3 regions of the Fictibacillus iocasae genome follow, and region 2 is predicted to be linked to each of the others. Evidence: riboswitches for the same ligand, from Rfam matches in the RefSeq annotation. Region 2 holds a riboswitch; each other region holds the start of a gene.

What was found. Region 2 has a riboswitch for cyclic di-GMP ahead of ACFQPF_RS15690 (B-box zinc finger protein). Riboswitches for the same ligand answer to the same signal wherever they lie in the genome.
Region 1: another riboswitch for cyclic di-GMP. It lies ahead of ACFQPF_RS07115 (hypothetical protein); the one in region 2 lies ahead of ACFQPF_RS15690 (B-box zinc finger protein).
Region 3: another riboswitch for cyclic di-GMP. It lies ahead of ACFQPF_RS11940 (anti-repressor SinI family protein); the one in region 2 lies ahead of ACFQPF_RS15690 (B-box zinc finger protein).

Annotation. Positions count from the first base shown of each region.
Region 1 covers NZ_JBHTCP010000013.1:88,618-90,883, forward strand. Annotated here, with positions in the region: gene ACFQPF_RS07110 (M36 family metallopeptidase) at 1-259, opposite strand, end outside; cyclic di-GMP riboswitch class I at 621-713, shown strand; gene ACFQPF_RS07115 (hypothetical protein) at 748-1,521, shown strand; gene ACFQPF_RS07120 (S8 family peptidase) at 1,917-2,266, shown strand, end outside.
Region 2 covers NZ_JBHTCP010000049.1:126,539-128,804, reverse strand. Annotated here, with positions in the region: gene ACFQPF_RS15695 (D-glucuronyl C5-epimerase family protein) at 1-898, shown strand, start outside; cyclic di-GMP riboswitch class I at 1,104-1,189, shown strand; gene ACFQPF_RS15690 (B-box zinc finger protein) at 1,293-1,727, shown strand; gene ACFQPF_RS15685 (Ig-like domain-containing protein) at 1,765-2,266, shown strand, end outside.
Region 3 covers NZ_JBHTCP010000038.1:21,907-24,172, reverse strand. Annotated here, with positions in the region: gene kynU (kynureninase) at 1-715, opposite strand, end outside; cyclic di-GMP riboswitch class I at 991-1,075, shown strand; gene ACFQPF_RS11940 (anti-repressor SinI family protein) at 1,096-1,251, shown strand; gene ACFQPF_RS11935 (helix-turn-helix domain-containing protein) at 1,333-1,659, shown strand; gene ACFQPF_RS11930 (hypothetical protein) at 1,723-1,965, opposite strand; gene ACFQPF_RS11925 (CapA family protein) at 2,255-2,266, shown strand, end outside.

The sequences.
Region 1 (2,266 bases), on a different contig from region 2:
TATCGAGCGTAACCGTCACTTGATTGGTAAAAACGGGTTTGTCTTTCACCGTTTGCTGATAACGGACGTACGTTCCAGCGTTCGCTTCAATCGTCGTGACATATGTAAGACCAGAAAGATCGGCGTTAAGGTTGTATTGCGCCGCATTCTTCTTTAAGTACTCATCCGCTTTTACTTTCGCATCAAAGCTCTGTGCCTGAACCGTTCTCGGTGTGTAGTCTGGTGTGCCGCCGCTAAAGGTTGGGAGAGCCAATGTCATCACAAGCGCAGCCGAGCCAAGCATCTTAATCAGATTCTTCTTTTTCAAAATAACAGCCTCCTAAAAGTTTGAATTTTCATACAATTAGTGTAAGGCCTGTCCTAGCCTCAATGCAATGGGTCTATTTTGATAGATTTTGTAGGAATAAAACATCTGGAACATCTGGGGTCCGGTACACATCTGGGGTCCGGTACTCTTCTTTCAAATGCTGCTTTATGGCGTTGAATGATGGAGATGGTACCGGACCCCGATTGTACCGGACCCCGAAAATACGAAAAAATCAAATATACAAACCCTGTATACGGTTTTTGTCGAAATAGGTCGCCTGTACTATTTCCATATTTTTTATTTATTTGTAAAATATTGATATCGGTAAAACCAGAGAAATCTGGCGGCACAAAGCTATAGGGGCTAAGGGCACACACAGAATCGCCTACGCCAGCCAGCTGCCTTTACCACATTTTTATATCCTTAAGGAGGATGAGGTAATGAAAAAGAAAATGATGAAGTTCGCTGCGGCTGTTCTTGCACTCGCTGTCATGCTTGGCGCGCCTGCTGGATCGTACGCGAAGGAAAATGGTTCGAAGCACGAGCTGCAAAAAAAGAAAGAACAGAAGAAAAAGAAAGACAACAAGAAAAAAGGCCACGAAAAAAAGAAGCAGGATGAAGCAAAAAAGAAAGCTGAACTAAAAAAGCAGTACACCAATAAATATCGCGAGCTGAACAAAAAGCTTATTCAAATCGAGTCAAAGGTTAAGTCTCTTAATGAAGAGATCGAGCTGTATTATGGAGAAGAGCCTGTTAAAGAAGAACCGCCTAAGACAGAGCCTCCTAAAGAAGAACCGCCAACAGAGCCAGTTCCGGTTCCCAATCCGACTCCTGTTCCAAACCCTGCACCAGAACCTGTGAAAGCATCTTCTGATGATGACGAGGAAGAGGATGAAGAAGAAGAGTGCGATCATCACGAGGAAGATGAAGATTGCGAGGAAGAGGACTGCTGTGAAGAGGAAGAGGAATCACGCTTCGAGGAGTTTGAAAACAAGCTGATGTCTCTTGATAACCAGCTGTATCAAGTGAAAAACCAGATGAACAAATTGGTTTCCGACGCTAAGAAAAAAGGTGTCACCCTTGATGCATCCATTACTAAAGCAGGAAATGAAAAGTATGCAGCTGTTAAAAGGCTCATCGCCGAAAGCATCACGAACTTAAACAAAAAAGAATCTGGTGAACCAGCTGAAAAGCCAGCTGAAGTAATTAAATAATAGAAATGAGCTGCCGCAGTGTGCCGGCAGCTTTTTTGTGGCAGATCCACGTTCGGGGTCCGGTACTTTTTTCCATAATGGTGCTAAAACGGGGTTGGAGATGGAGATGTACCGGACCCCGACGTTGTGCCCCAACGTTGTGAATCGGTTTTAAACTAGTCATTTCTTACCTTTTTTCTCGTTTCCAAATTTCGTCTATTATCCAAAACCTGTTTTTTCTATAGTCGAATTTTAACACGGGTTTCGAAGGTCACACATTATTTTTCTGAATATTTCGTTACTTTAGTGTTATTTTAAGATAATTTAAAGGGTTTGTTAATTTTATATCGAACCCCTTTTCCCTTTTTGAGATTGTGTTAACCTTGAAAGCAATCAAACAGAAGGAGTGATCAGTCATGCTAAAACGTTTCGCTGCAGGTTATACTTCTCTAGCACTTTTGGTTGGACTTGCTGCACCAACTCAAGCGGGAGCAGCTTCTATACCAGAGCAATCCGATTCAAAGGAAGCACCGAAAGAAATTATCGTAAAATACAAAGAAGGTGTTTCTTCTACTGAGAAGTCATCACTTATCTCTAAGCTTGATGATTCCCTTAAAGAAAAATACAGTGCCTTTTCTGTTGTGACTGTGACCGATGGAAGCGTGGCTGAAGCGGTTAAGGAATATGAAGCGAACCCGAACGTCGAGTACGCGGAACCGAATGTGACATATAAGGCAAGCTATGTGCCGAATGATCCTGATTATTC
Region 2 (2,266 bases):
AAAGTCAGTTGCTACCTACAAGAAGAACAACTACCAATACGCCCACAAACTCGCTCCCTATACCCCGCAAGGCGACTATTTCAATCTCAGCCAAAAAGTTTTCCAAATGTCTCGAATCAAAATGGACGCCCAAGGCATCCCAATGGTGAAGTATTATGACAAGTACCAGTACAACCCGGTTACAATCGCCCAGATGGCACTCTCCGAACACGGCAAGTATGTCAGAACAAAGAATGAAGCAAACAAAGCCCGCTTTCTCAAGTATGCGAATGCTTTAGTGCTATACCAAAAGCCGGACGGATCGCTTCGTTATGATTTCTATTACGAGATCAAGCATCTTCGCGTGAAATACCAGCCTGGTTGGTACTCAGCTATGGCTCAAGGCCAGGCGCTGAGCGTATATTCAAGAGCGTATCACTTAACAAAGGACGTCAAATATTTGGAAACAGGGAAAAAATGCCTCGCGTTCATGACCCGCGCCAAGTCAAGAGGCGGCACATACACGAACCTGCGCGCACTCGGAAAATCGTACAATGAATACGGATTTTTTGAAGAATACATCAGCAACCCAGACAATTACACACTGAACGGATTCGTATACGCCATGTTCGGTCTTTATGACTGGATGAAGCTTGGCGTAAAGGCAGATTACGGCCAAAAGACGGCGCAGTACTATTTGCAGCAAAAAGGACTGATCGCAATCAAGAAAATTTTGCCAAAGTACGACATCGGCGGCTTCACATCCTACGACCTCAGCCATCTCACCATGAAACAGCAGCCGCACGTCGTCCCGATGTACCACGCGATTCACATCTTCCAAATGCACGCCCTATACACGATATCCAACGACAAAACCTACCTCACCTATTACAGACGGTGGGCGGGGTATGTGAAATAAAAGAGATGATGAGAGAAGCTCTAGCTATTGTGTTTGCTGGAGCTTTTCTTTTTTTAATGAACCCATTAATGTTTGGGCTTAGCGTAAACACCTACAATTAGCACAGATCTAAAGGTGGAAAAATAGCCTATATATTTTAGTGTTTACATAGGAAATAGGTTCCATTATACTAAGTGTATAGTAATATTTACCTTTAATTGAATAATTATGAAAAAGGCAAACTTTTCGAAAGGGAAGGACGCAAAGCCGTGAGTCTAAGGCGTTTTACGCTATGATCGTCAGGTTGCCATAGTTCTTAAGTATGCTGTGGCTGTTTAGCCATGGCTTTTTTGTTTGGGAGGTTGATAGAAATAGGAAGTTATTAAAGTAACAAAACAACGAGGGGGAGTCTAAAATGAAATGCTATAAACATTATGAAATGGACGCGGTTTCGACATGTACGGTTTGCGGAAAGGCATTATGTCCAAATTGCAGTGAAAAATTTACCTATCCATCATGCGATTCGTGCGTACTAAACCAAGTAAGCGAACAGAAATCCATATTAATTCGTAATGCCATTATTATGACTGTATTATTTGCCTTTGGATTAACAGAAGGCTTTATGTTAGCTATTGCATTGGCAGGTGTACCGTGGGGATGGAGTGCATTGAATAAGATTACTCCAAATATCTTTCTATTCATGCCATTAATGGGCTGGGTCATCTATTTCTTAATTAAATTAGGATTGTCTATGGTAATTGGAGTATTTGTACTTCCATTTCAGGTAATGAAAATTGTAAAGGGTCTAAAAGAAGCGAAACAACTCGCAGAATACACAAATGCCGCATAACGTTAAACAAAGAATCAGTTAATAACAAGGAGGGTACATGATGTTTAAATTAAACAAAATCGTTATTACACTAACTGCACTTACTTTTCTTCTCATTTCTATCTTCCAAGTTGAAAACGTACAAGCAGCAAATGGAGTCCTAACTTTTGTCTCTGGTTCACTTACTGAACAAGAACAGGAAAAAGAGTTCTTTTTCACAGTGCCAAGTGCAGGGAGGGTATCCATTGACATCACTTCTTATGTAAAATCAACCACCCACTTCAAATTATATGACAGCAACAATGTTAAAGTTTTTGGAGACTACTTTACAAGTTCTTCTTCTACTCCAGGTAAGCATAACGACTGGGTTGATCTTGAGGCAGGGACATACCGCTTGAAGGTTGGAGAATACAATGAATATTTGAAGCATACAGGTGATTTCACACTTCAAGTGTCTTTTTCACAGGCTGGTAATAATGAAGCAGAGCCCAATAATGGTACTGTTGAAGCTCAGCCTCTTTTCTATAACAAATCTGTTACAGGTTTTTTATCTTGGAATG
Region 3 (2,266 bases), on a different contig from region 2:
CTCCGTTCAAATATTTATAATTGCACCAGAACGCAAAATCCACACCCCAGTCACTTAACTCATGAGGAACAGCCCCAATTGAATGGCATAGGTCAAAACCGATGATGATTCCACGTCTATGCGCCTCTTTCGTCAAGCGCTGCATATCAAGCAGCTGTCCGCTTCTATAAAGTACAGAGGGGAGAAGGATCAAGGCGACCTCCTCTGTCATATGGCTGATGATTGTCTCTTCTGAAAGCGTCAATCCATCATCGCTTTTTACCTGGATCAGTTCGCTTTCATAATCATATCCTTTTAACATAAGCTGACTTTGCAGGGCATAAATGTCGGAAGGGAAAGTCAATTCATCAGCTAGAATTTTTGTTTTCACTCCTGATGGTTTGTAGAAGGTAGACACCAGCTGATGAAGGTTGACGGTGGTCGAGCTCGCAGCGACCACTTCCTCTGGCCGCGCTCCAATAATTCCTGAGAGCTTCGCACCTACCTGCTCACTTAAATGGAACCATGGATAAGCCCCGTTCATCCAGCCATCAATACCATAAAGCTTCCAGTCTTCAAGCGACTTAACCAGCGTACTCTCAGCCCTTTTCGATAAAAGCCCGAGCGAATTGCCGTCCATATACCATTTTCCTTTTGGAAGGTAAAACTCATCACGGAACCTTCTTAATTCATCCTGCCTATCTAATGTAAGCGCATACTCTTTATTCAGCACCATTTTTCCCCCAATCAAGATTCTATCTTCATAGTAATCAAAAAGGAGACCGTGTGGAAGAATTAAGTTGTTTTCCGGATTAGTATCTAGTGTTATACGTTAACCTTTGGTAAACAATACAGGAATCAGTCTGAAAAATTGTCACATTTTCATGAAAAATAGCGAAAAAAAACGTGAATATGACAGCACATTCCGACACGTTAAAAAGGTATTAAGCCCTATACTGAAAGGGTACTAATTAACTGTACATACGATGGCTCACACTCAACTCAAATCCATTCAGAAAAAGGCAAACATGTTGAAAAACATGGACGCAAAATCACAGGTCTAACGTTCACAAACTATGACGGCTGGATTACCTGGAAACATTTCAGGAGGTACTGATGACAACTTTACTGGCAGATCAATTGGATGGTGAATGGGTAGAATTAGTGATGGAAGCAAAAGAACTTGGATTGAATATTGAAGAAGTGCGCCAATTCATTCAAAACACTTCCTGCGTGACACCGCCTTCCTTGTTGGAGGAGCAGACGATCTAATCCCCACTTTTGTTCTATTTACAGAAAAAGAAGCCAAATGTATAATTGATGAAACGCTTCTAGTAAAAAAGAGGGATAAAAATGATCGGTGAATTTGTAAAAAAATACCGCAAACAAAAAGGACTCTCATTATCTGCATTAGCCGAAAAAGCTGGAATAGCGAAATCCTACTTAAGTTCACTTGAGCGAAACATTCAACAAAACCCATCTGTTCAGCTCTTAGAAAAGCTTTCTGCTGTTTTAGATGTTCCTGTTGAGAATTTCCTAAATGACCGAACGGAAGTAAATGATAAAGACCTGGACGCCGAATGGGCAGATTTAGTAAAAGAAGCCATGGGCTCTGGTGTCAGCAAAGAACAATTTAAAGAGTTTCTTGAATTTAATAGATGGAAGAACGCACAAAAATAAGCCAGTCTCATTGCCGACTGGCTTTTTTGGTTGCTGTATTTAACAAACCCTCTACTCACCGCCTCAAATAGATATATCAATAAATGGTTTAATTTCTTTAAAATGATAAGGCTGAACGTTTTTCATAGCAAGGAGCCAACTTCTTTCCAGCTGCCTCAGCTTTCTTACTGTATAAAGAAAAGGGGCCAAACCTTTATATTCATGATCGATATATAGTTCACACATATTTTCACCTTTGTAATACAGCTTAACGAAATGGCGCCCTGTGAAACTGATATATTGATCCTTCTCATCATTCCGAATCATAAAGGTATGCCTCCTTAGTTTCGTTCTTAAAAAAGAACGATTTTATTAAATGATACACGACAGCAAAGAACAAGTACAGTTTTTTCGTTCTCTTTTGTGAACATTTTAAAGAAAAATGGACGAACGCTATGCACTTAACCGAGCTTTAGCTGCCTTTAGCCTTTATTCCTAAACCTTTCGACTGCATCGATTTCCGACTCTGTTAAAAAGTTATGCTTCCTTAACGTGTTAAAAAGATTGGCAATTCCTGTCTTATTGCCTAGTATTAAAGGCATAGGGGGCAAAACGCATGAATAAAACA